Regions from separate parts of the Halomonas sp. G11 genome, predicted to be linked through region 1. Evidence: predicted binding sites of a transcription regulator. Region 1 holds the regulator's gene; each other region holds the start of a gene.

What was found. The regulator sigma-54, encoded in region 1, starts transcription at its own class of promoters, with help from an activator protein. The targets are predictions, from matches to a motif close to TGGCACNNNNNTTGCTNT.
Region 2: ADS46_RS13185 (amino acid ABC transporter substrate-binding protein) is a predicted target of sigma-54. The motif match lies at 1,628-1,645, and genes of this name have one in related genera.
Region 3: ADS46_RS04645 (NarK family nitrate/nitrite MFS transporter) is a predicted target of sigma-54. The motif match lies at 3,131-3,148, and genes of this name have one in related genera.
Region 4: amt (ammonium transporter) is a predicted target of sigma-54. The motif match lies at 3,530-3,547, and genes of this name have one in related genera.

Annotation. Positions count from the first base shown of each region.
Region 1 covers NZ_LYXG01000040.1:97,353-102,755, forward strand. Annotated here, with positions in the region: gene lptA (lipopolysaccharide transport periplasmic protein LptA) at 1-75, shown strand, start outside; gene lptB (LPS export ABC transporter ATP-binding protein) at 86-835, shown strand; gene ADS46_RS14230 (RNA polymerase factor sigma-54) at 940-2,361, shown strand; gene hpf (ribosome hibernation-promoting factor, HPF/YfiA family) at 2,448-2,756, shown strand; gene ADS46_RS14240 (PTS sugar transporter subunit IIA) at 2,761-3,234, shown strand; gene rapZ (RNase adapter RapZ) at 3,313-4,194, shown strand; gene ADS46_RS14250 (HPr family phosphocarrier protein) at 4,258-4,527, shown strand; gene pmbA (metalloprotease PmbA) at 4,549-5,403, opposite strand, start outside.
Region 2 covers NZ_LYXG01000034.1:38,527-43,929, reverse strand. Annotated here, with positions in the region: gene hemE (uroporphyrinogen decarboxylase) at 1-611, shown strand, start outside; gene speE (polyamine aminopropyltransferase) at 608-1,474, shown strand; gene ADS46_RS13185 (amino acid ABC transporter substrate-binding protein) at 1,702-2,727, shown strand; gene ADS46_RS13180 (amino acid ABC transporter permease) at 2,819-4,009, shown strand; gene ADS46_RS13175 (amino acid ABC transporter permease) at 4,025-5,125, shown strand; gene ADS46_RS13170 (amino acid ABC transporter ATP-binding protein) at 5,174-5,403, shown strand, end outside.
Region 3 covers NZ_LYXG01000008.1:55,221-60,623, forward strand. Annotated here, with positions in the region: gene ADS46_RS04630 (L,D-transpeptidase family protein) at 1-1,103, opposite strand, end outside; gene ADS46_RS04635 (murein L,D-transpeptidase catalytic domain family protein) at 1,213-1,935, shown strand; gene ADS46_RS04640 (patatin-like phospholipase family protein) at 1,961-3,007, shown strand; gene ADS46_RS04645 (NarK family nitrate/nitrite MFS transporter) at 3,306-4,658, shown strand; gene ADS46_RS04650 (nitrate regulatory protein) at 4,726-5,403, shown strand, end outside.
Region 4 covers NZ_LYXG01000023.1:271,605-277,007, reverse strand. Annotated here, with positions in the region: gene ADS46_RS12190 (peptide chain release factor 3) at 1-1,570, opposite strand, end outside; gene ADS46_RS12185 (putative motility protein) at 1,829-2,038, opposite strand; gene ADS46_RS12180 (NAD(P)/FAD-dependent oxidoreductase) at 2,111-3,352, opposite strand; gene amt (ammonium transporter) at 3,677-5,403, shown strand, end outside.

The sequences.
Region 1 (5,403 bases):
GTCGTCAAGGCGCGTTCCGATGTCGACAATCAAGAGTCGCAGCGCATTCGCATGACGCTGCAACCCGAAGGTTAAGGAGAGCCAGATGGCCGTTGCCGACAACAGCGCAACACGAACGCTATACGCCCGTCACTTGGCAAAAAGCTACAAACGCCGGCGCGTGGTGAAAGACATCAACCTGGATATCTCACAGGGCAGCATCGTCGGCCTGCTCGGCCCCAATGGCGCTGGCAAGACCACGTCATTCTACATGATTGTCGGCCTGGTCAAGGCAGATGCAGGCAGCGTTGGGATTGATCACCTCGACCTTTCCCGAGCGCCCATGCACGAGCGCGCCAAGGCAGGCATTGGCTATTTGCCCCAGGAGGCGTCGATCTTCCGCAAGCTTTCCGTCGCCGACAACATCATGGCCATTTTGCAAACCCGTAACGACCTGGACCGCGCCGGACGCGAAGCACGCCTGGAAACACTCCTGGAAGAGTTTCATATCACCCATATCCGCGACAATATGGGCATGAGCCTTTCCGGGGGCGAACGGCGGCGCGTCGAGATCGCAAGGTCCCTCGCCACCGAACCTGCGTTCATTCTGCTTGATGAACCTTTCGCGGGTGTAGACCCCATCTCCGTGGGCGACATCAAGTCGATCATCCGCGCCTTGAAAGACCGCGACATTGGCGTCTTGATTACCGACCACAATGTGCGTGAAACACTGGATATCTGCGACGTGGCCTACATCGTTGGCGACGGGCATATCATCGCCAGCGGTTCGCCGGACGCTATTCTTGACAATCAGGAGGTACGTGACGTTTACCTAGGTGCTGATTTTCGTCTCTAAAGCCCTTAATGGCATATTTATTGCCAATGGCATACTTATTGCACTTGCACCCGATCACAACTCGCACTAGGGTGGATGCTTTCCGATAAACGAGTGGTTCTCAGATGGTCATGAAAGCTTCTCTTCAACTGCGGATCGGCACCCAGCTCACCATGACACCTCAGCTGCAGCAGGCGATTGCCCTGCTACAGCTATCAACGCTCGATTTACGCCAGGAAATTCAGCAAGCGCTCGATGCCAACCCCATGCTCGAGCAGGAAGACGAGTTCAGCGAAAGCGAACAAGCCGCCAGCGAGCCGGAAGAAAGCGAGTGGGCAGATAGCATTCCCAAGGAGCTGTCCGTCGACAGCGACTGGTCAGATACCTATCAGGATACGGCTGGCAGCGGCAGCACAAGCAGCGACGGGCCTGACTTCGAGCGCCAGGCAGCCGGGCAAAGCCTTCATGGCCATCTCCTCTGGCAACTCGCCATGACCGATTTGAGCCAACGCGAACAGTTAGTAGCCGAAAGCCTGATTGATGCGCTGGATGCTAACGGCTATCTCACCCAACCCCTTAACGACATCCGTGAAGGACTGCGAGATCAGGGCGTGGAAGGCCTCAGCCAGCGCGAGGTCGAAACCATTCTGCTGCGGCTGCAACAGTTCGAGCCCACCGGCATCTTCGCCCGCGATCTTCGCGAATGCCTGATGCTTCAGCTCGCCGCCCTGCCCGACGACACCCCGCTGCTGATGCCTGCCCGGCGGCTGGTCCGCCAGTTCCTGGAAGCCCTGGGCAAGAACGATCAGCGCCTCCTCAAGCGGCGACTCGGTCTGGACGATGCACAGCTCGATGACGTCATCCAACTGATCAGAAGCCTGGACCCGCGCCCCGGCAGCGTTTACAGCGCCACTGACGATAGTTACGTGATTCCCGACCTGGTGGTTCACCACGATAACGAAGGCTGGCACCTCGAACTCAACCCCGAGGCCTTGCCCAAACTCAGGATTCAACCCGACTACGCCAGCCTGATCAAGCGCGCCGACAAAAGCCAGGATAACCAATTTCTCAAGGATCACTTGCAGGAAGCCCGCTGGCTGATCAAAAGCCTCTCCAGCCGCAACGACACCCTGCTACGCGTTGGGCGGGAAATCATTACCCGCCAGATCGGCTTTCTCGAACACGGCGAAGAAGCCATGAAACCGCTTATCCTGGCCGATATTGCCGATGCGGTGGAGATGCACGAATCGACCATTTCTCGTGTCACCACCCAGAAGTTCATCCATACACCGCGGGGCATTTTCGAACTTAAATACTTCTTTTCCAGCCAGATCAGTAGCCAGGACGGCGACAGCCACTCCAGTACGGCCATTCGCGCACGCCTCAAAAAACTGATCCAGGAAGAACCCCCCGGCAAACCCTTGTCGGATAGCCGTCTGGTCACCCTGCTGGAGGAAGCCGGTATCCACGTGGCCCGACGCACGGTCGCCAAATATCGCGAAGGCATGGGCATTCCTTCGTCCAGCGAACGCCGCCGCTTACGTTAGGCAAATGGAAACTCACTACAAGGGCTTTGCTTAACGCCAAAAAGGGTTACAATCGAAGAACAGTCCGACGGATAAGGAGTACGTCAATGCAAGTCAATATCACCGGTCATCATGTAGAACTGACTGACGCCTTGCGTGACTATGTCAACGAAAAGTTGGAACGCGTTGAGCGCCATTACGACAACATCACCACCGTACAGGTAACGCTCTCGGTCGAAAAAGAGCGTCAACAGGCCGCCTGTACGCTGCACGCTGCAGGCGCTGACTTGCATGCCGAGGCCCTTGATAACGATATGTACGCCGCCATTGACGCCCTGGCGGACAAGATCGATCGACAACTCGTTAAGCATAAGGAAAAAGCACAAGCCCGCGCCCAGGGCGCAGGTGTGCGTTAATTCAATGACGTTGGCCACAATCCTCCCCCCGGAACGCGTTCTCTACGATGTGCCCGGGGGCAGCAAAAAACGGGTGCTGGAGTTTTTCAGCACCTTTATCGCCCAAAACATTCCCAGCCTCGACAGCCAGGAGGTGTTCAGCCGTCTGATTGGCCGTGAACGCCTCGGCAGTACGGGGATTGGTAACGGCGTGGCGATTCCCCATGCGCGAAGTCCGCATTGTGATTCGCCCATCGCCGGCTTTCTCAAACTCAATGAAGCGGTCGACTTCGACGCCATTGACGGAGACCCGGTTGACCTGGTGTTTGTTCTGCTCGTGCCAGAAGAAGCCGACGACACGCACCTGGCACTGCTGGGCCAAGTTGCCTCCATCATGAATGATGCCGACACGCGCCAGCAGCTACGCAAGTCGGGTAGTCAACGTGAATTGCTGGACCTCATCTCCGCCAAGATACGCGAACAGGCTGCCAGCCTTTAAATAGGCGAGGCGCTTAATGGACCGTCCTAATCCCGGGTCGCTTGTCCAAGTCGCTTGACCGCAAGCAAGAGAGCCTTCATGCAACTCGTCATTATTAGTGGCCGATCGGGGTCAGGCAAATCGATAGCTTTACAGGCGCTGGAAGATCTGGGTTATTACGCTATTGATAACCTGCCCGCCATGCTGCTGGATTCCCTGGTGGAGGAGTTGCGCGATCAGGGCGATCGCACCCACTTGGCTGTCAGTATTGACGCACGCAACCTGCCAGGCGCACTTGCCAAACTTCCCGAACTGCTCAAAGAGCTTCGGCAGCGGACCATCAAGTGCCAGATCGTGTATCTCACCACCGACGCACGCATTTTGCTGGAACGCTATTCAGCTACTCGCAGACGGCACCCGTTAACCCGCAACAGCAGCCTCACGCTAGAAGAAGCCATCGACAAAGAAGAGCAAACGCTGCACGAGATTCGCGACCTGGCCGATTTGACCATCGACACGACCCGGCTTTCGGTGCATGACCTTCGTCGCCGCATCACTGATCAGGTCGCCCATCAGCGGCGTGACCAGCTAACGCTGACTTTCGAGTCCTTCGGCTATAAGCGCGGCGTTCCGCTGGATGCGGATATTGTCTTTGATGTCCGCTGCCTGCCCAATCCCTACTGGGATCCGGCGTTACGGGGCTCCACTGGCCGCGACGCTGACATCATTGCGTTTTTGTCCAGTTACCCACTGGTCGATGACATGACCCGCGATATCGAGGCCTGGCTTGAACGCTGGCTGCCAGCCTATCAGCACAGCCAGCGCAGCTACATGACGGTTGCGATTGGCTGTACCGGCGGTCAGCACCGCTCGGTTTACATCGCTGAACAACTGGCGCAACGCATCGCCAATCTGATGGGTGAAGTACAATTACGCCACCGCGAGCTGGGCTTGCAATACACGGTCAACGCACCGCTTTAGTTCGAGCCACGTTGACCAGACCATCATCTATCGCGAAGACCCTCATAGCCAAAAGGAACCAGGGTGCCAGAACGTAGACTTACCCTCACTAACCAACGCGGCCTTCACGCGCGGGCCGCCACAAAGCTTGTACAATGCAGTCAGCAATTTGACGCCAATGTCCGCGTTTACAAACAGCACCAGGAAGCCGATGCCGCCAATATCATGGCGCTGCTGATGCTCGCAGCCCCCTGTGGCACGGAGTTATGCATCAAAGCAGAAGGCGATGACGCCGAACAGGCCCTGGATGCCATTCAATCGCTGTTCGACGCCCGCTTTGACGAAGACAAATAAAACCCAGTCTGCAACGCTCGGCTAGTTGCCGGCGATGGTCATGCCATCAATCAGCCAGCTACCGGAATGGATACTGCCGCGGCGGTCGATGTCATCACCCACGCCCGTAAGCGCACCGAACATGCGTTCCAGGTTACCCGCGATGGTGAACTCTTCGATAGGGTATTGCACCACCCCGTTTTCGACCCAGAAACCGGCTGCACCGCGGGAATAGTCGCCCGTGACACCGTTAATGCCCTGCCCCATCAGCTCGGTCACCCAGACACCTGTGCCCATTTGCTCGAACAGGGCGGCCGGGCTGGATAACGGCGCGGTAATGCGCAGATTGCGTGCGCCCCCGGCGTTACCCGTGGTATTCATTCCCAAACGCCGTGCGCTGTAGGATGACAGCATATAGCTCGCTATCTGGCCGTTTTCGATAAAGCGGTTGTTGCGCGTTTGAACCCCTTCCCCATCAAAGGGAGAGCTTGCCGTCGCACCAATCTCCATCGGTCGTTCTTCAAGGCTAAACCAATCGGGAAACAGCGGCGTATTGAGTCGGTCACACAGAAACGACGCCTGACGGTATAGCGCGCCGCCTGCCAGCGCGCCCATCAGATGGCCCACCAAGCCACTTGCCAGACTTGGATCGAACAGCACCGGATAAGCGCCCGTTGGTGGACGCCTGGCCCCCAAGCGACGCAGGGTACGCCTGGCCGCCTCGCGCCCCACGGCGGCCGGGTCGGATAAATCGTCAGGGTTGCGCGCCGAGGTATAGTCCATATCACGCTGCATGCCTTGCTCGTCTTCAGCAATCAACACGCAGGAAAGTGAATGCCGACTCCCTTTTTGGGTGCCAACGAAGCCATGGCTGTTGGCGTAAACGCGCACGCCTTC
Region 2 (5,403 bases), on a different contig from region 1:
TGAAAACCATGCTCTACGACACGCCGGATACCATGCACCAGCTGCTGGACACCCTGGCCCATGCGGTGACCGACTACCTCAACGCGCAAATCCGTGCGGGCGCCCAGGCGGTTCAGATCTTCGATACCTGGGGCGGCGCGCTGACCACCCCGGCGTACCTCGAGTTTTCGCTGCGCTACATGGAGCAGATTGTCGCCGGCTTGATCCGCGAGCACGACGGGCGCCGGGTGCCGGTGATTCTGTTTACCAAGAATGGCGGCCAGTGGCTGGAACACATCGCTTGTGCCGGGTCCGATGCCGTGGGCATCGACTGGTCCACCGAGCTTTCCGATGCCCGCGCCCGGGTCGGCCACAAGGTCGCGCTGCAGGGTAATCTGGACCCCAACGTGCTGTTTGCGCGGCCTTCCGCGATCCGCGCCGAAGTCGCCCGCGTGCTGGAAAGCTACGGTCATGGCCCCGGGCATATCTTTAACCTGGGCCACGGCATCAGCCAGTTCACCAACCCCGACCATGTCACCGCCTTCATGGAAGCGCTGCACGACCTTAGCCCGCAATATCATCAGAGCATCGCGACGCAATCGGACGATGCGCACCCGGGAGCCTCACAATGAGCGAATTACGTGACGACCAGTGGTTTACCGAAGTCTTTGATAGCCACGGCAGTGCTTTCTCGCTGAAAGTCACTGAGAAACTGCTGGATGTGCAAAGCCCCTATCAGCACCTGGAGGTCTACGCCACCGAGACCTACGGCAACCTGCTGGTGCTGGACGGCTGCGTGATGCTCACCGACCGCGATAACTTCCTCTATCACGAGATGATTGCCCATCCGGCCTTGTTCACCCATCAGGATCCCAAGCGGGTGGTGATCATTGGGGGCGGCGACTGCGGTACGCTCAAGGAAGTATTGCGCCACCCTGGGGTCGAGCACGTTACCCAGATCGATATCGACGAAGAAGTCACCAAAGCCTCCGAGCGTTTCTTTCCAACGCTGGTGGAATCGAATAACGACCCCCGCGCCGAGCTGCTGTTTGCCGATGGGGTCAAGTGGGTGGATGATACCCCCGACGAGAGCATCGATGTGCTGATCATCGACTCGACTGACCCGGTGGGGCCTGCCGAGGGCCTGTTTAAAACCGATTTCTTGCAGCGCTGCCATCGCATCCTTAAAGACGGCGGCGTCATGGTGCAGCAGAGTGAATCACCGCTTTACCACAGCGGCACCATCATCCGTGAATTGCGCAACGACATGCGGGAAGCGGGGTTTGACAGCGTCGCCACGCTGCCCTTCCCGCAGCCGGTGTATCCGTCCGGCTGGTGGAGCGTGACGCTGGCGGGCAAGAACGTCGACGTCAACGCCTTTCGCGAGCAGGCAGTTGCCAACCACGACCTGCCGCTCGAGTACTATACGCTGGAAGCCCATCGCGGCGCACTGGCGTTACCGCCATTTATGCGCAGGGCCTTCGACGCCGAATAATACCGCCCGAGATCGCTTTGCATCACTGCCCACCCCTCGTCGCCCCATAAAGGTGCATGAAGGGTGGGCATTTTTATTTTTTTGCACCTAGACGTTCGTATCAAACGTTCGATTTAGCGTTGAAAAGCGCTGAATCAACGGCTGTACCCCTTTTGGCATCTTCCTTGCTAGGTTAAGTGACATGCTACGGCATGCATAAAGATTTCAAACAATTCGAGGGAACCTAAATGTTGAAGAAAAAACACTTGGCGCTGCTGGTATCTGCTGGTTCGATTACCCTTGCGGGAATGACAACCGCTCAGGCTGACACGCTGGAAGATACCCGGGATAACGGCGCCGTTCGTTGTGGCGTGAGTGACGGCCTACCCGGCTTTTCTGCTCCTGACGACGATGGCAACTGGCAAGGCCTTGACGTCGACGTCTGCCGTGCCGTCGCCGCCGCCGTCCTCGGTGATGCCGACGCGGTCGACTACATTTCTCTCAACGCCGTAGAGCGCTTCACGGCGCTGCAGTCCGGCGAAGTGGATGTACTGTCACGCAACACCACCTGGACCACGACGCGGGATACAACGCTGGGTCTCAACTTCACCGGCGTGACCTTCTACGATGGTCAGGGCTTCATGGTCGCTCGCGACCTGGGTATTTCCAGCGTTGACGAACTCAACGGTGCCTCGATTTGTATTCAGTCCGGTACGACCACCGAACTGAACCTGGCCGATTATTTCCGCGCCAACGATATGGAATTCAACCCCATCGTGTTCGATACCTCCGAACAGACGGTAGGTGGTTACCAGGCGGGTCGTTGCGACGTGCTGACCTCCGATACCTCTCAGCTGGCCGCCCTGCGTATCCAGCTTGAGAACCCGGAAGACTCCGTCATTCTTTCGGATGTCATTTCCAAAGAGCCCCTGGGCCCGGTCGTTCGCCAAGGCGATGACACCTGGTTCAACATCGTCAAATGGTCGCTGTTTGCCATGCTGAATGCCGAGGAATACGGCATCTCTAGTGAAAACGTCGATGAGATGCTCGAATCCGAAGATCCCAACATCGCACGTCTGCTTGGCCAGGACGGCAACTACGGCGAAGAAATGGGCTTGGAAGCCGATTGGGCTTATAACATCATCAGCCAGGTCGGTAACTACGCTGAAAGCTTTGACCGTAACGTGGGCATGGATTCGCCGCTTGAGATTGAACGCGGCGTTAACGCCCTGTGGACTGACGGTGGCGTGCAGTACGCGCCGCCGATCCGCTAAGCGTCTCGCTTGACCCCTGGCCCGCCATTCCCTATTTCCAGGGTATAGGCGGGCCATTTGATTGACCTTCCGTATCGCGGAGACGCCACCCATGTCCGTAAGACCCAACGCTCGCCCCGTCGGCCAAAAGCCGCCGTTCTGGCGAGACCGCGCAAAGCGCGCGCTTATTTTCCAGATCATTCTAATCGCCGCCGTTGTGGCGTTTCTGATTTATATTATCGGCAATACCCAAGCCAACCTGGATGCCCGCGGTATCACCACCGGCTTTGGCTTTTTGAGCAATACAGCCGGCTTCGGTATTGGTCAGACCTTGATCGAGTTCTCCTCGCAAAGCAGCTACGGCCGCACCTTCATCATAGGCCTGCTCAACACACTGCTGGTCGGTGGATTGGGGGTACTGGCTGCCTCGATTATCGGTTTTATTGTCGGCATTGCGCGGCTGTCGCCCAATTGGCTGATCGCTAAGCTGGCCAACGCCTACATCGAAACGTTTCGTAACATCCCGCTGTTACTGCAGATTTTCTTCTGGTACTTCGCGGTACTGCGGGCTCTGCCCAGCGCTCGGGAAAGCATGGCGTTTGGCGAGGCGATTTTTCTGAACGTGCGAGGGCTGTATCTGCCCGAGCCGCTGTTTGAATCCGGCTTTGGCTTGATTCCCGCCACCTTCGTCGTCGCCATTGTTGCCAGCATCGCGCTGGTGGTGTGGAATAAACGCCGCCACGAGGCAACTGGCAAGCGCCTGCCGGTTTTCTGGATATCGCTGGTGCTTATTTTCGGCCTTCCATTGCTGATACTGGTTGTCACCGGTGTCCCGGTGACCTGGGAAATGCCCGAACTGCGCGGCTTCAATTTCGCGGGGGGCATCACCATCATCCCGGAATTCCTGGCATTGTGGCTGGCACTATCCATCTATACCGCCTCCTTCATTGCCGAAATTGTGCGCTCGGGTATTCAGGCGATTCCCCATGGCCAAACGGAAGCCGCTCAGGCACTCAGCTTGCCGCGCAAACTCGTCCTGCGTCTGGTGATCATTCCCCAAGCCCTGCGGGTCATTATTCCGCCGCTCACCAGCCAATACCTCAACCTGATCAAGAACTCCTCACTGGCCACCGCCATCGGTTACCCCGATCTGGTCTCGGTGTTTGCTGGCACCACGCTCAACCAGACTGGTCAGGCTATCGAAGTGATTGCCATGACCATGGCGGTTTATCTGATCATCAGCTTGCTGGTGTCCATGTTCATGAACTGGTTCAACGCTCGCGTTGCGCTTGTCGAACGCTAGGCCGGAGGCGACTTTATGATTCACAACAAAGAAGTGATACCCGAGCAGCCGGCCCCCAAAGGCACCATTGGCCCCATTGCCTGGCTACGCGGCAACCTGTTCAACGGCCCGATCAACAGCCTGTTCACGCTGTTGGGCCTTTATGTTCTCTACCTGCTGGTGGTGCCGACGATTCAATGGGCCTTTATCGATGCCGATTGGGTGGGCGATAGCCGCGAAGACTGCTCCCGGGTAGGTGCCTGCTGGGTGTTCGTCAACGCACGCTTTTCCCAGTTCATTTATGGCCTCTATCCCAGCGAGGAGTACTGGCGCGCCAACATCGTGTTTGCCATGTTCGCCAGCATTATCGCCTGGCTGGTGATCCCCAGGCTGCCGCTCAAGCGCTGGGTGGTCGTGTTTGCCTTGCTGGCTTTCCCGGTCATCGCCTATGTGCTGCTGCACGGCGGCTATTTCGATATGCCGCGCGTTTCCACCCACCGCTGGGGCGGCTTGATGCTGACGCTGCTGCTCGCCAGTGTGGGGATGATTGGCGCGCTGCCCATCGGCATCGTGCTCGCCCTTGGGCGACGCTCCCAAATGCCCATTGTCAGAACGTTCTGTGTCATTTTCATCGAGTTCTGGCGCGGCGTTCCGCTCATCACTATCCTGTTCATGGCATCAGTGATGCTGCCATTGTTTTTGCCCACAGAGCTGAGTGTCGATCGCCTGATCCGCGCACTGATCGGCCTGACCCTGTTCCAGAGCGCCTATATGGCGGAGGTGATCCGCGGGGGGCTCCAGGCCATCCCCAAAGGCCAGGATGAAGCAGCGGCCGCACTGGGGATGACCTACTGGAAACGCATGGGGCTAATCATCATGCCGCAGGCGCTGAAGATGATGATTCCCGGTATCGTCAACACCTTCATCTCGCTGTTCAAGGACACCACCCTGGTGATGATCATCGGGCTGTTTGATCTGTTGGGTATTGTGCAAGCGGCGCTTTCCGACTCGCGTTGGCTGGGTTTCTCGCTAGAAGGCTATGTGTTTGCCGCGTTCGTATTCTGGATCTTCTGTTTCAGCATGTCGCGCTACAGCCAGTACCTGGAACGCAAGCTAAATACCGGTCATAAGCAGTAATGTCGCTTTTATACGTTTAAACCTTCAGGTTTTGAGTAGGATTTCAATATGACACAAGCAGCCACCAACGCCTCCGACCTGATGGTCGAGATGCACAACGTCAATAAGTGGTTCGGCGATTTCCACGTACTGCGAGATATCTACCTTGAGGTCAAGCGCGGCGAGCGTATCGTGGTGTGCGGCCCCTCGGGCTCGGGTAAATCGACGCTGATTCGCTGTATCAACCACCTTGAAGAGCACCAGAAAGGCGACATCACCGTAGGCGGTGTCGCACTGAC
Region 3 (5,403 bases), on a different contig from region 1:
GTGGGGGGAATGGTCCAGCTCGGGTTTAACGTTAAGTGGGTGATCGCCGACTGTATCACCGGCGTTGCCCGCTGAGGCGAACCTACCACGACACGGGTTTGCCAGTGCTCACCACCTGGCCGCGTGTAATGCAACCGGTAACCGGCCAGGTCAACCCACACCCTCGGCCCATCGTCCGGTTGAGCCCCCATCCACCGCGCGCGCTCAAGATTCACCCTGAGCTGTTCGACCCGCGATGACAGGGGGACGTTAAGCGCTCGGCGGGTTTGCTCGCCGACCACCCCATCTTCCTGAAGCAGGTGGCGCCGTTGAAAACGTTTGACGGCCGCCGCAAGCTGAGCATCAAACTGACGTTGATCAGGAACATCGACGTCTATCTGGGGATAAGCCTGAGGATTCGCCGCGAGCAGGTGCGGCTCACCCCAGCGGGTCAATCGATGCCGCAGGGTCAGCACATCATCATGTTGGTCGCCAGGTCGCAACGATTCTTCACGATGGTCGAGGTAAGGCGCATTCGCCTGCAATGACCGCGTTTGGAAATCAATAAACGCCGCCCTTAATCGACGGTACGCCGAGGAGTCTGGACGCGCCTGGTCAAGCGCCGCCGCAATATCCAACTGATTCACGGCCTCGGCCACCGCCCTCATCGAGTAACCCCGCGACGGCCGCTCGGCATCCCATTGAGCGCTCAGCCGACGGGGGTTGACCTGGCCACGATTCAAATGATCAAGGGCTTGCAACAGCGCCTGGCTCGCCTGCAACTCAAACGCCACCTGGGCGGACTCCCCGCCTGCCTGGCTGCGTTCAAACGCCGCCATGAGCGACGCTGCTGCATAGTGCTCGGGGTTTATGCCGTCCTGCTCAAGCTCATTGAGCCCTGCCACAAGTGCCTCCACACTGTCGGCCGTCGTCCATACTGGCTGATAATTGCGGTATTGATAGAAGCTATCGATAGGCAAACGCTGCTCGCTCGCCGCCAAACGCACTTCCAGCGCCTCGCTTATTGGTGTCGCGGTGTCTGCACCCGCGCTACCCGCCACACCCACGCTCAGGCAAAGCGCCATGCCTACTGCCCATCGTCTTAATGGCTGCCGCTCGTTCATTGCCCTCTCCTTGCGTTACTATGACGTTCCCAATAGTGTGTCGTACTTAATTGTTATAATAGCGTGTTAATGACCGACTAACCGCGCTCCACTTCCAGGATGGACTTATATGGTGCCATGTTTTTCGCTTCGTACCTGGCTTATTTGGCTTCCCGCCACGTTATTGTCACTTCCCGTCCATGCTTCCAGTTTTTTTAGTCAACTCGATAGTGAACCACCGGATGGCGTTCTGCCGTTAAACCACCAACTGCTTCAGCTCGCGCCAGGCGCCAGCCCGGATGCGCTTCGCCTCGCCGCTCAGGCGCTCAGCTGCCGCGACCCTCACGCCGAGCGCTTGGCGGTGATCGATTACTCACTGCCGTCAACCGAACCACGGCTCTGGGTGTTCGATCTGGCCCGGCATGAATTGATGTTCCAGGAACTGGTCTCCCACGGTCAAGGGTCGGGGGATGCCCAGGCGGAGACGTTTTCCAACATCCCCGACAGCCACCAATCCAGCATCGGGCTGTTTAAGACGATGAACAGTTACTACGGCCGCAATGGCTATTCACTGCGCCTCGAGGGCCTGGAGGCGAACGTTAACGACAACGCCTATGAGCGCGCCATCGTGATCCATGGTGCCGACTACGTCAGCGAAGCCTTTATTGACCAGACGGGGCGGCTGGGACGCAGCCACGGCTGCCCGGCGGTTCGCGAAGAAATCACCTATCCCTTGATTGATAGCTTAAAGGGCGACCACTATGTGTTTGCCTATTACCCTGACCAGGAATGGGTCGCGACCTCACAGGTGATAAACTGCCCCAACGCGCCGTCACTTGCCAACCGCTTTTAACGCCCTATATCCAGGAGGCAAGCCCATGACTCACCCCAAATCCTTAGACCTGGCATTACAGGGCGGCGGCTCTCACGGGGCCTACACCTGGGGCGTCATTGACCGCTTGCTGGCGGACTCCCGGGTCGAGATCGAGGGCATCAGCGGCACCAGCGCGGGAGCAATGAACGGCGTGGTCATGGCCGACGCGCTCACCCGCGGCGATAAAGAAACCGCCCGCAAGGCACTGCGCGACTTCTGGCAGGCCGTTAGCCGAGCGGGCATGGCAAGCCCTATCCGTCGCTCACCGCTGGACAAGCTGACCGGCAACTGGAGTCTCGAACACTCGCCCGGCTATATCGCCATGGACCTGATGAGCCGACTGGTCTCGCCCTATCAGTTCAATCCCCTCAACGTGAATCCTCTGCGTGAAATTGTGGCCGAACGGATCGACTTTGATCGGGTCCGCCGCTGTGAACAGCTCAAGCTGTTCGTGACTGCCACAAACGTCCGTACTGGCAAGCAGCGGGTCTTTCGTCGCCATGAGATGAGCCTGGATGCGGTCATGGCCTCCGCTTGCCTGCCGTTTGTGTTCCAGGCCGTCGAGATTGATGGGGAAGCCTACTGGGATGGCGGCTATATGGGGAACCCGGCGCTGTTCCCGCTGATGGAAGAATGTAGCGCACGCGATATTCTGCTCGTTCAGATCAACCCCATTCGACGCGACACCTTACCCACCACGGCGTCGGCCATCATGAACCGCCTTAACGAAATCACCTTCAATTCAGCACTAATCAAAGAAGTGCGCATGATCGCCATGCTTAAACAGGTGCTTGACGCCCAGGGTATCGAAAACTGCTACCAGCAGGCGTTGTTCCATCGCATCAGTGGTGAAGGCGCGCTACTGCCCTTGTCGGTATCCAGCAAGCTGAATGCCGAGTGGCCCTTTCTTTGCCATCTGTTTGAACAGGGCCATGCCGCTGCCGACCGCTGGCTGGAAGACAACATCGATGCGCTCGGCGAACGCTCCACGCTGGATATCGACGATGTCTATCTGGATGAGAGCTCGGCGCCTTCTGCAGCACCAAACTAGGCCAAATCCGGTGCACTGATGCCCAATAATGCAGCATTAACGCGACCGTTATCTTCCAAGCCTGCCCCTCAGCCGTTATTCAGCAAACTATAATTCACTGATTTAGATAAAAAAATACAGCCATGGCAACCACTTTGCATAATTACAGGCAGTGGTGGTAGGCGTGGACCAGGCCCAATCGGGTACGAGTGCGTCGAACCTGACCTTCAATGAAGAAGGCATGTTCTCGTGAACCGATGACGCTGCGTGCTTCACGCGCAGGGTATTGAACTCGTAAAAGAACCCGTGAGGCCATCCCATGGATATTCGCAACAAAGCCAACCGTATTCGGTTGCTCAATTTCTCTACGCCACAAATGCGCGCATTCCATTTTTCGTGGTTTGCATTCCATCTCTGTTTTTTTGGCTGGTTTGGCATTGCGCCGCTCATGGCGGTGGTACGTGAAGACCTAGCTCTCACCCAGACCCAGATCGGTAACACCATCATCGCCTCGGTCGCGATCACCGTCATTATCCGCCTGGTGATCGGCGTATTATGCGACCGCCTCGGGCCACGCAAGACCTATTCCGGCTTGTTGCTGCTCGGTTCCATCCCGGTGATGGGCATCGGCCTGGCCGACAGCTTTGAAACCTTCCTGCTTGCGCGCCTGGCGATTGGGGCCATCGGTGCGTCGTTCGTTATCACTCAATACCATACTTCCATCATGTTTGCGCCCAACGTTGTGGGTACCGCCAACGCCACCAGTGCAGGCTGGGGGAACCTGGGCGGCGGCACGACCCAGATCGTCATGCCGCTGATCTTTGCCGGCATGCTGATGCTGGGGGTCAACGAGGCGCTGGGCTGGCGGCTAGCCATGGTCGTGCCGGGGGTCGTGCTGTTCTTCACCGGCATTGCCTATTGGCTGTTTACCCAGGATGCACCCGACGGTAACTTTGACGAACTGCGCGCTCGCGGCGAGCTACCGCCCGCAAGCGGCGAAAACGGCGCGCTACAAAGCTTTACCGTCGCGGCAAAGGATATTCGCGTGTGGGCGCTGTTCGTCGTGTACGGGATTTGTTTTGGCGTGGAGTTGACGATCAACAACATTGCCGCCATCTACTTTTTCGACAATTTTAATTTGACGCTTGCCACCGCTGGCCTGATTGCGGGCCTGTTTGGGTTGATGAATATCTTTGCGCGTACACTGGGGGGAATATTTTCTGACCTGTTTGCCAAGCATGGCGGCTTGAAGGGACGCGTGCGCTGGTTACTGGTCGCCCTCATTTGTGAAGGCATTGCCCTGATCGCCTTCTCACAGATGCATATACTGAGCCTGGCGATTGGCATCATGCTGGTGTTCAGCCTCTTTGTTCAGATGGCCGAAGGCGCTACCTATGGGGTGGTCCCCTTCATCAATAAAAAAGCCCTGGGCGCGGTGGCCGGTATTGTGGGCGCGGGCGGCAACGTTGGCGCCGTCTCTGCCGCCTTCCTGTTTCGCAGTGAAAGCCTGACCTATCAGCAAGGCCTCTTCTACCTGGGGCTAGCCGTCCTTGCCTTGGCCTCATGCGTCCTGCTGGTACGCTTCAGCGATGCGCAAGAAGCCGAAGAGGCAACCGCCTACCGAGAAGCGGTCGGCGACGATACCGGGGCGGGCGCCCTATCGTTACGCTAAACGACGCCGATTGCGCACTTTCCTGGAAGTGCGCAATCAATGGCGGTGAGCACAAAGGAAACGCATTATGTCTTCAGCTCAACAGCTACTGTTAACCGCCAAACGCTGCGATATCGATAACCTGACCCATCTGGCGACAACGTGTGACATTGTGGGCGATATCAGCCACTTCATTCACATGCTGCAGCGTGAGCGGGGCGCGTCGACGATTTTTCTGGTTTCACAGGGCACCCGCTTCAAAGAACGCCGCGCGACTTACCGCCAGCATAGCCAGGATGCCGAAGCACTGATGCGTCGTCGCCTCGAGGCCTTAAGCCAGGAAGCTCGCCCCCAGGCCGCTGCGCGTCTACTGCGTCGGATTGCAACGGTATGGGCAGCGCTGGACGAACTCAGCACGCTGCGCCACGCCATCGACACCTTTGCCATTACCCCGGACGCGGCAACTCAGGCCTTCAACCAACTGACCAGCGGGCTGCTGGCGATTGTCTTTGAAGCGGCCGATACGGCTGTCGACCCTGATATCACCCGCGCTCTGGTCGCCATTTTCCATTTGATGCAGGGTAAAGAACTGGCGGGGCAGGAACGCGCATGCGGCGCCTTTGGCTTTACCCAAGGGTATTTCGACGACGCCCATAGCGCATTGCTTGGCCAACTGATCGACGATCAGCAGCGCTGCTTTGATACCTTTGAGGAATTCGCTTCTCCCGAAGCACAGCAACATTGGCAGGAGGAGCTGTCGCCGCGC
Region 4 (5,403 bases), on a different contig from region 1:
GGAAGCGAATGTCCGGCCAGCGCTCCTGGGTCATCTGCAGGTTGACGCGGGTCGGCGCGATGTAGGTCAGGTAGCCCCCGCCATCGATCGCCAGGTTGGCGCTTGCCTTGCGCTTGAACTCCTCCAGCATCTTGGCATCTTCACAATACACCCAGCGGGCCGTCTGCACATTGACGGCTTCATACAGGCAATCCACCTTGTATTCTTCCTTCAAGCGGTGCGCCACCACGTCAAACTGCAGCGTCCCCACGGCCCCCAGGATCAGGTCATTGTTGTCGATCGGCATGAAGACCTGGGTAGCGCCTTCTTCCGAGAGCTGCTGCAGGCCTTTCTGCAAGGCTTTCATTTTAAGCGGATCTTTCAAGCGCACGCGTTTGAAAAGCTCCGGCGCAAAGTGTGGAATACCGGTAAAGCGCATATTCTCGCCCACGGTAAACGTATCGCCAATCTGGATGGTGCCATGGTTGTGCAGGCCAATGATATCGCCAGGCCAGGCTTCTTCCACCTGGGAGCGGTCGGAGGCCATGAACGTCAGCGCGTCGGCAATCTTGACATCCTTGTTGATACGCACATGGCGCATCTTCATGTTCTTGTCGTACTTGCCCGAGCACACCCGCAGGAAAGCGATACGATCGCGGTGGTTGGGATCCATATTGGCCTGGATCTTGAACACGAAGCCCGTAAAACGAGGGTCGTCAGCCGGGACATCCCGCACATCGGTTTCCCGGGGCTGGGGGGCTGGGGCATATTCAACAAAGCCATCCAGCATTTCGCGAACGCCAAAGTTACCCATCGCGGTTCCGAAGTAGACGGGCGTCAATTCCCCACGGCGATAGGCGTCAAGGTCGAACTCATGGGATGCGCCGCGCACCAGCTCGACTTCCATGCGCAGTTCCTCGGCCTGCTCTTCACCCAGCACTTCATCTACCTCGGGGCTATCCAGCCCCTCGATACGCTTGTCCTCGGGGATGCGACTGCCCTGGCCCTGGGTGTAGAGATGAACCACATCGTTGTACAGGTGATACACCCCACGGAAATGCCGTCCCATGCCGATGGGCCATGTCATGGGCGCACACTGGATATTGAGCACCGTCTCGACTTCGTCCATCACCTCGATAGGGTCACGGATATCGCGGTCCATTTTATTGATGAAGGTCAGAATCGGCGTGGTGCGCAGACGACAGACGTCCATCAGCTTGATGGTCCGGTCCTCGACGCCTTTAGCGCCGTCAATCACCATCAGGGCAGAGTCCACCGCTGTCAGGGTACGGTAGGTATCTTCAGAGAAATCCTCGTGACCTGGCGTATCAAGCAGGTTAACGATGCGTCCTCCGTAGGGAAACTGCATCACGGAGGTTGTCACCGAGATGCCCCGTTCCTGCTCCATTTTCATCCAGTCCGAGGTGGCATGACGGTCATTACGCTTGCTTTTCACCGAACCGGCCAGCTGGATGGCATTGCCGAACAGCAGCATCTTTTCAGTAATGGTCGTTTTACCGGCATCAGGGTGGGAAATGATAGCAAAGGTTCTTCTAAGCCCGGCTTCCTGGGCTAATTGGGTATCTTTCATCGGGCCTCATCATTAGCGTGTACTCAGCCAGACACATAGATGCCAAGTGTCAGCGGCCGAGCTATATGGCATTGCTGGCAATTGTACCCTCGCAGACAATCTTGGGCCACAAGAGGACGGTTTTGGGACGGGTTAGAAGCGCAGCTTCCTGTCCTGAACAGCGCGCACCATGGAAAGGAGCCAGACGCGGATAAACGGCCATAAAAAAACGCCGGGAGACCGGCGTTTTTTTCAAAGCTGTCGCTAACCAAATGAATGTTAGGCGAAGGTGTTGACCTGAGTTCCCACGGTGCCCTCTTTTGCCAGATCAGGCTGTGCACCGGTATCGGCGGACGCCATGATGTCAGTCACCTGCTGGGCCTGCGTATCCAATGCTTCCTTGAACACCTGCATTTGAGCCTGCTCAGCACTCTGGGCCTGGTTCATGTAGAGCGCTGTGCTGACCGCATTGCTGACGGCTACATCCATATGATCACCTCAATGTAGTACGAATATACCAGAAGACTAGCAAATGGTGCGGCAACACGCAAAACATGCCATCTAAAAACGCTCGGCCCTGAAGGGCGCCATATCGATGGCGGGCGTCTTGCCTTCCATCATGTCAGCAAGCAGGTAGCCCGTTGCCGGCCCCAGGGTAAACCCTTGATGACCGTGTCCGAAGGCCAACCAGAGGCCTTTATGCCGAGGCGCAGGGCCAATCACCGGCTTCATATCCGGAAGACACGGGCGTGCGCCCTTCCAGGCGGCTTCATCAAGACGCTCAGCCAGCGGAAAAATACGCCGTGCAGCGCTTTCCGCCGCGCTTAGCTGGCCTTCATCAGCCGGTGACTCAAGGCGGTCCAGCTCGGCACCGGTGGTCAGCCGAATACCGGCATTCATGGGCGCCAGCAAGTAGCCTACCTCGGCATCCATCAACCAGTACTGCAACCGAGCCGGTGCTTGAGTGGCATAATGCATGTGATAGCCCCGCTTGACGAAGGTCGGGAAGCGGTATCCCAAGCCCTTGAGCCACTCGCCTGACCAGGGTCCCAGCGCCATTACGACATCGTCTGCGGCCACCTCTCCATCACTGGTGGTCACACACCATTGTGCTTCACGCTGGGTAACCGACTGAATGTCACTTTGCACAATCTGACCGCCATTGGCGACGAATGATGCCGCATACGCGGCCACCAACGCGCCAGGATCAGCGACTGTCCAGGGATCAAGCCAGTGAATGGCCCCCATGATGTCATCGCCAAGGCCAGGCTGCCTGTCTAGCAACGCCTTTCGATCCAACACCTGAAATTGCACATCGTAGAGGTCCCGCATTTCTTCGGCCTCTTTCGCGCGCTTGGCCAGCTTCTCAGGCGTTCGATATATCTCCAGCCAGCCTTGGCGACGCACCAGGTCCTCGGCACCCGCGGCCTCGATCATCGGTCCATGGGTTTTAAGACACAACTGAATCAAGGAGGCATATTCCGGCACGATCTGGCGGTAGCGACGCGGCGAGGAATGATGCCAATAACTCAATAACGGCGACGCCGCCTCCAGCATACCGCCAGTACGATAGCGAATATCCACGCGTCGATTGGGCAGCACGCTCAGGATGGTTTTCAAATCGCGAGGAAAGGGGTAGGGCTTTACCGCTTCACGCTGGATAATACCGGCATTGCCAAAGGAGGTTTCCCGGCCTGGCTGGCGTCGGTCCATCAGAGTGACCTGAATCCCCCGCTGCTGCAGATGCCATGCAATGCTGACACCTACCATACCTGCCCCTAACACCACCGCATGACGCGACATTGAAACACCCTCCCATCGACAAATTGCACGACACGCAGGTCAGTCACACCGCACGCCTAGTTACCTAAAAAATAGCACTGATAAAGAAGCATTAATACAGTCTAAAAAACTGTTTTTAATCAAAATATCAGAAATTAATATCGCCAAAGACAAAAAAACCGAAAGCGTCCGGTATTACGGCACAGCAATTGCTTTGCCTTATTACCGCGAGGACCATCATTAGGGCAAAAGGCGCTAATTCAGCGCCGCCTTAACCACGCTTCGCCGTGCGCCATGCACCCAAATAGAGCTAACAGCGCACCAAAAAAGAACAAGGATGCCACCATGCCACTTACCCCCATCATCGATACAGAACTGCTCGATACACTATGGGTATTATGGGCAGCCGCACTGGTCTTTGTCATGCAGGCGGGTTTTTTATGCCTGGAAGCGGGCACAACCCGCAGCAAAAACGCCATCAATGTCGCAATGAAAAATATTGCGGATTTTGCCATTGCACTGAGCGTCTTCTGGCTGGTGGGCTTCGGGTTGATGTTCGGCGTCTCGGAAAGCGGCTGGCTGGGCACAAGCCTGTTCGGGTGGCAGCTCAACTCAGCATCCAGCTGGGTAATCACGCTATTCATCTTTCAAGCCATGTTCTGCGCTACCGCGGCGACCATTGTGGCAGGCGCCGTCGCCGAGAGAATGCCGTTTTTTGCCTACCTCTGGACCGCCCTCTGGATAGCGCTGCTCATCTACCCCGTATTCGGGCACTGGGCATGGGGCGGCCTACTGGGAGGCGAAAGCGGCTGGCTCGCTTCGCTGGGGTTTGTGGATTTTGCAGGTTCCACCGTCGTTCACAGCGTGGGGGGCTGGGTCGCGCTTGCGGCCGTTCTCGCCATCGGCCCTCGCCAGGGACGCTTCAACCAAAACCACCCCCCCACCGCCTTCCCGGCGGGCAACCTGCCCCTTGCCATGCTAGGGGCGCTGTTCATGATACTCGGCTGGTTTGGCTTCAACGGCGGCAGCACGCTGGCCATCAACGGCCAGGTACCCGGCATTCTCGCCAATACGGTCCTGGGCGCCGCCGGGGGCATTCTATCCGCCATGCTGATGGGCTGGCGAGCCCGCCGCTATGCAGACGTCATGTATGCCATCAACGGCGCCATTGCCGGATTGGTCGCTGTTACCGCAGGTGCCCATGCAGTGTCGATGTCGGCAGCACTGGGGCTCGGGGCTGTCAGCGGTGTTCTGATGGTGATCACCAGCGAATGGCTGCTCAACCACCGCATCGATGATGCTGTAGGCGCTATTCCGGCGCATTTGATTCCCGGCATTTGGGGCACACTCGCTCTGCCCTGGATAGCCGACCCCGAGGCGCTGGGAACTGGGCTGGGCACGGCGGAACAGGCCGGTGTGCAGTTGCTGGGCGTCGTTATCTGTGGACTCTGGAGCTTTGGCATTGCGTGGCTGCTGTTTCGTATCTCCGGGCGCTATTTTCCGTTTCGGGTTAGCCCTGAAGATGAAAAAATGGGCTTAAACCTCGCCGAACACGGCACCCATAACGAACTGACCCAATTGCTCGAACACATGCGCCGCCATGAACAACAGGGCGACATGCGCCAGCGCATCGAGGCAGACCCTTTTTCTGAAGTGGGCGAGATTGCCGCAGGCTACAACCGGGTCGCAGCGGCCCTGGAAAGCGCTATCGGCCATACCCGGGTGATGCTTCACAACCTGCGTGACGGCGTGCTTACTTGGCAGGCCAACGGGATACTCACCAGCCTCAACCCCGGGGCGGAGCAACTGTTTGGCGTTCAAGCCGAGCAGATGGTAGGCACCCCTGTCAGCCGCTTGCTGGAGCGCACCAACCTTGCGCCGGGTGAACGCCACGAAATCAAGCTGCGCTCCGCCACTCAGGAAGTCCGCTATCTGGAAGTCCAGATCAGCGAAGGGGCCAGCGGCTCGGACTCGGAACGTTCCGGCATGGTGCGCGACATTACCGAACGCAAGCGTCTGCAGGAACAGCTAAACCGCGAGCGGGACCTGGCCAGAACGACCCTGGCCTCGAT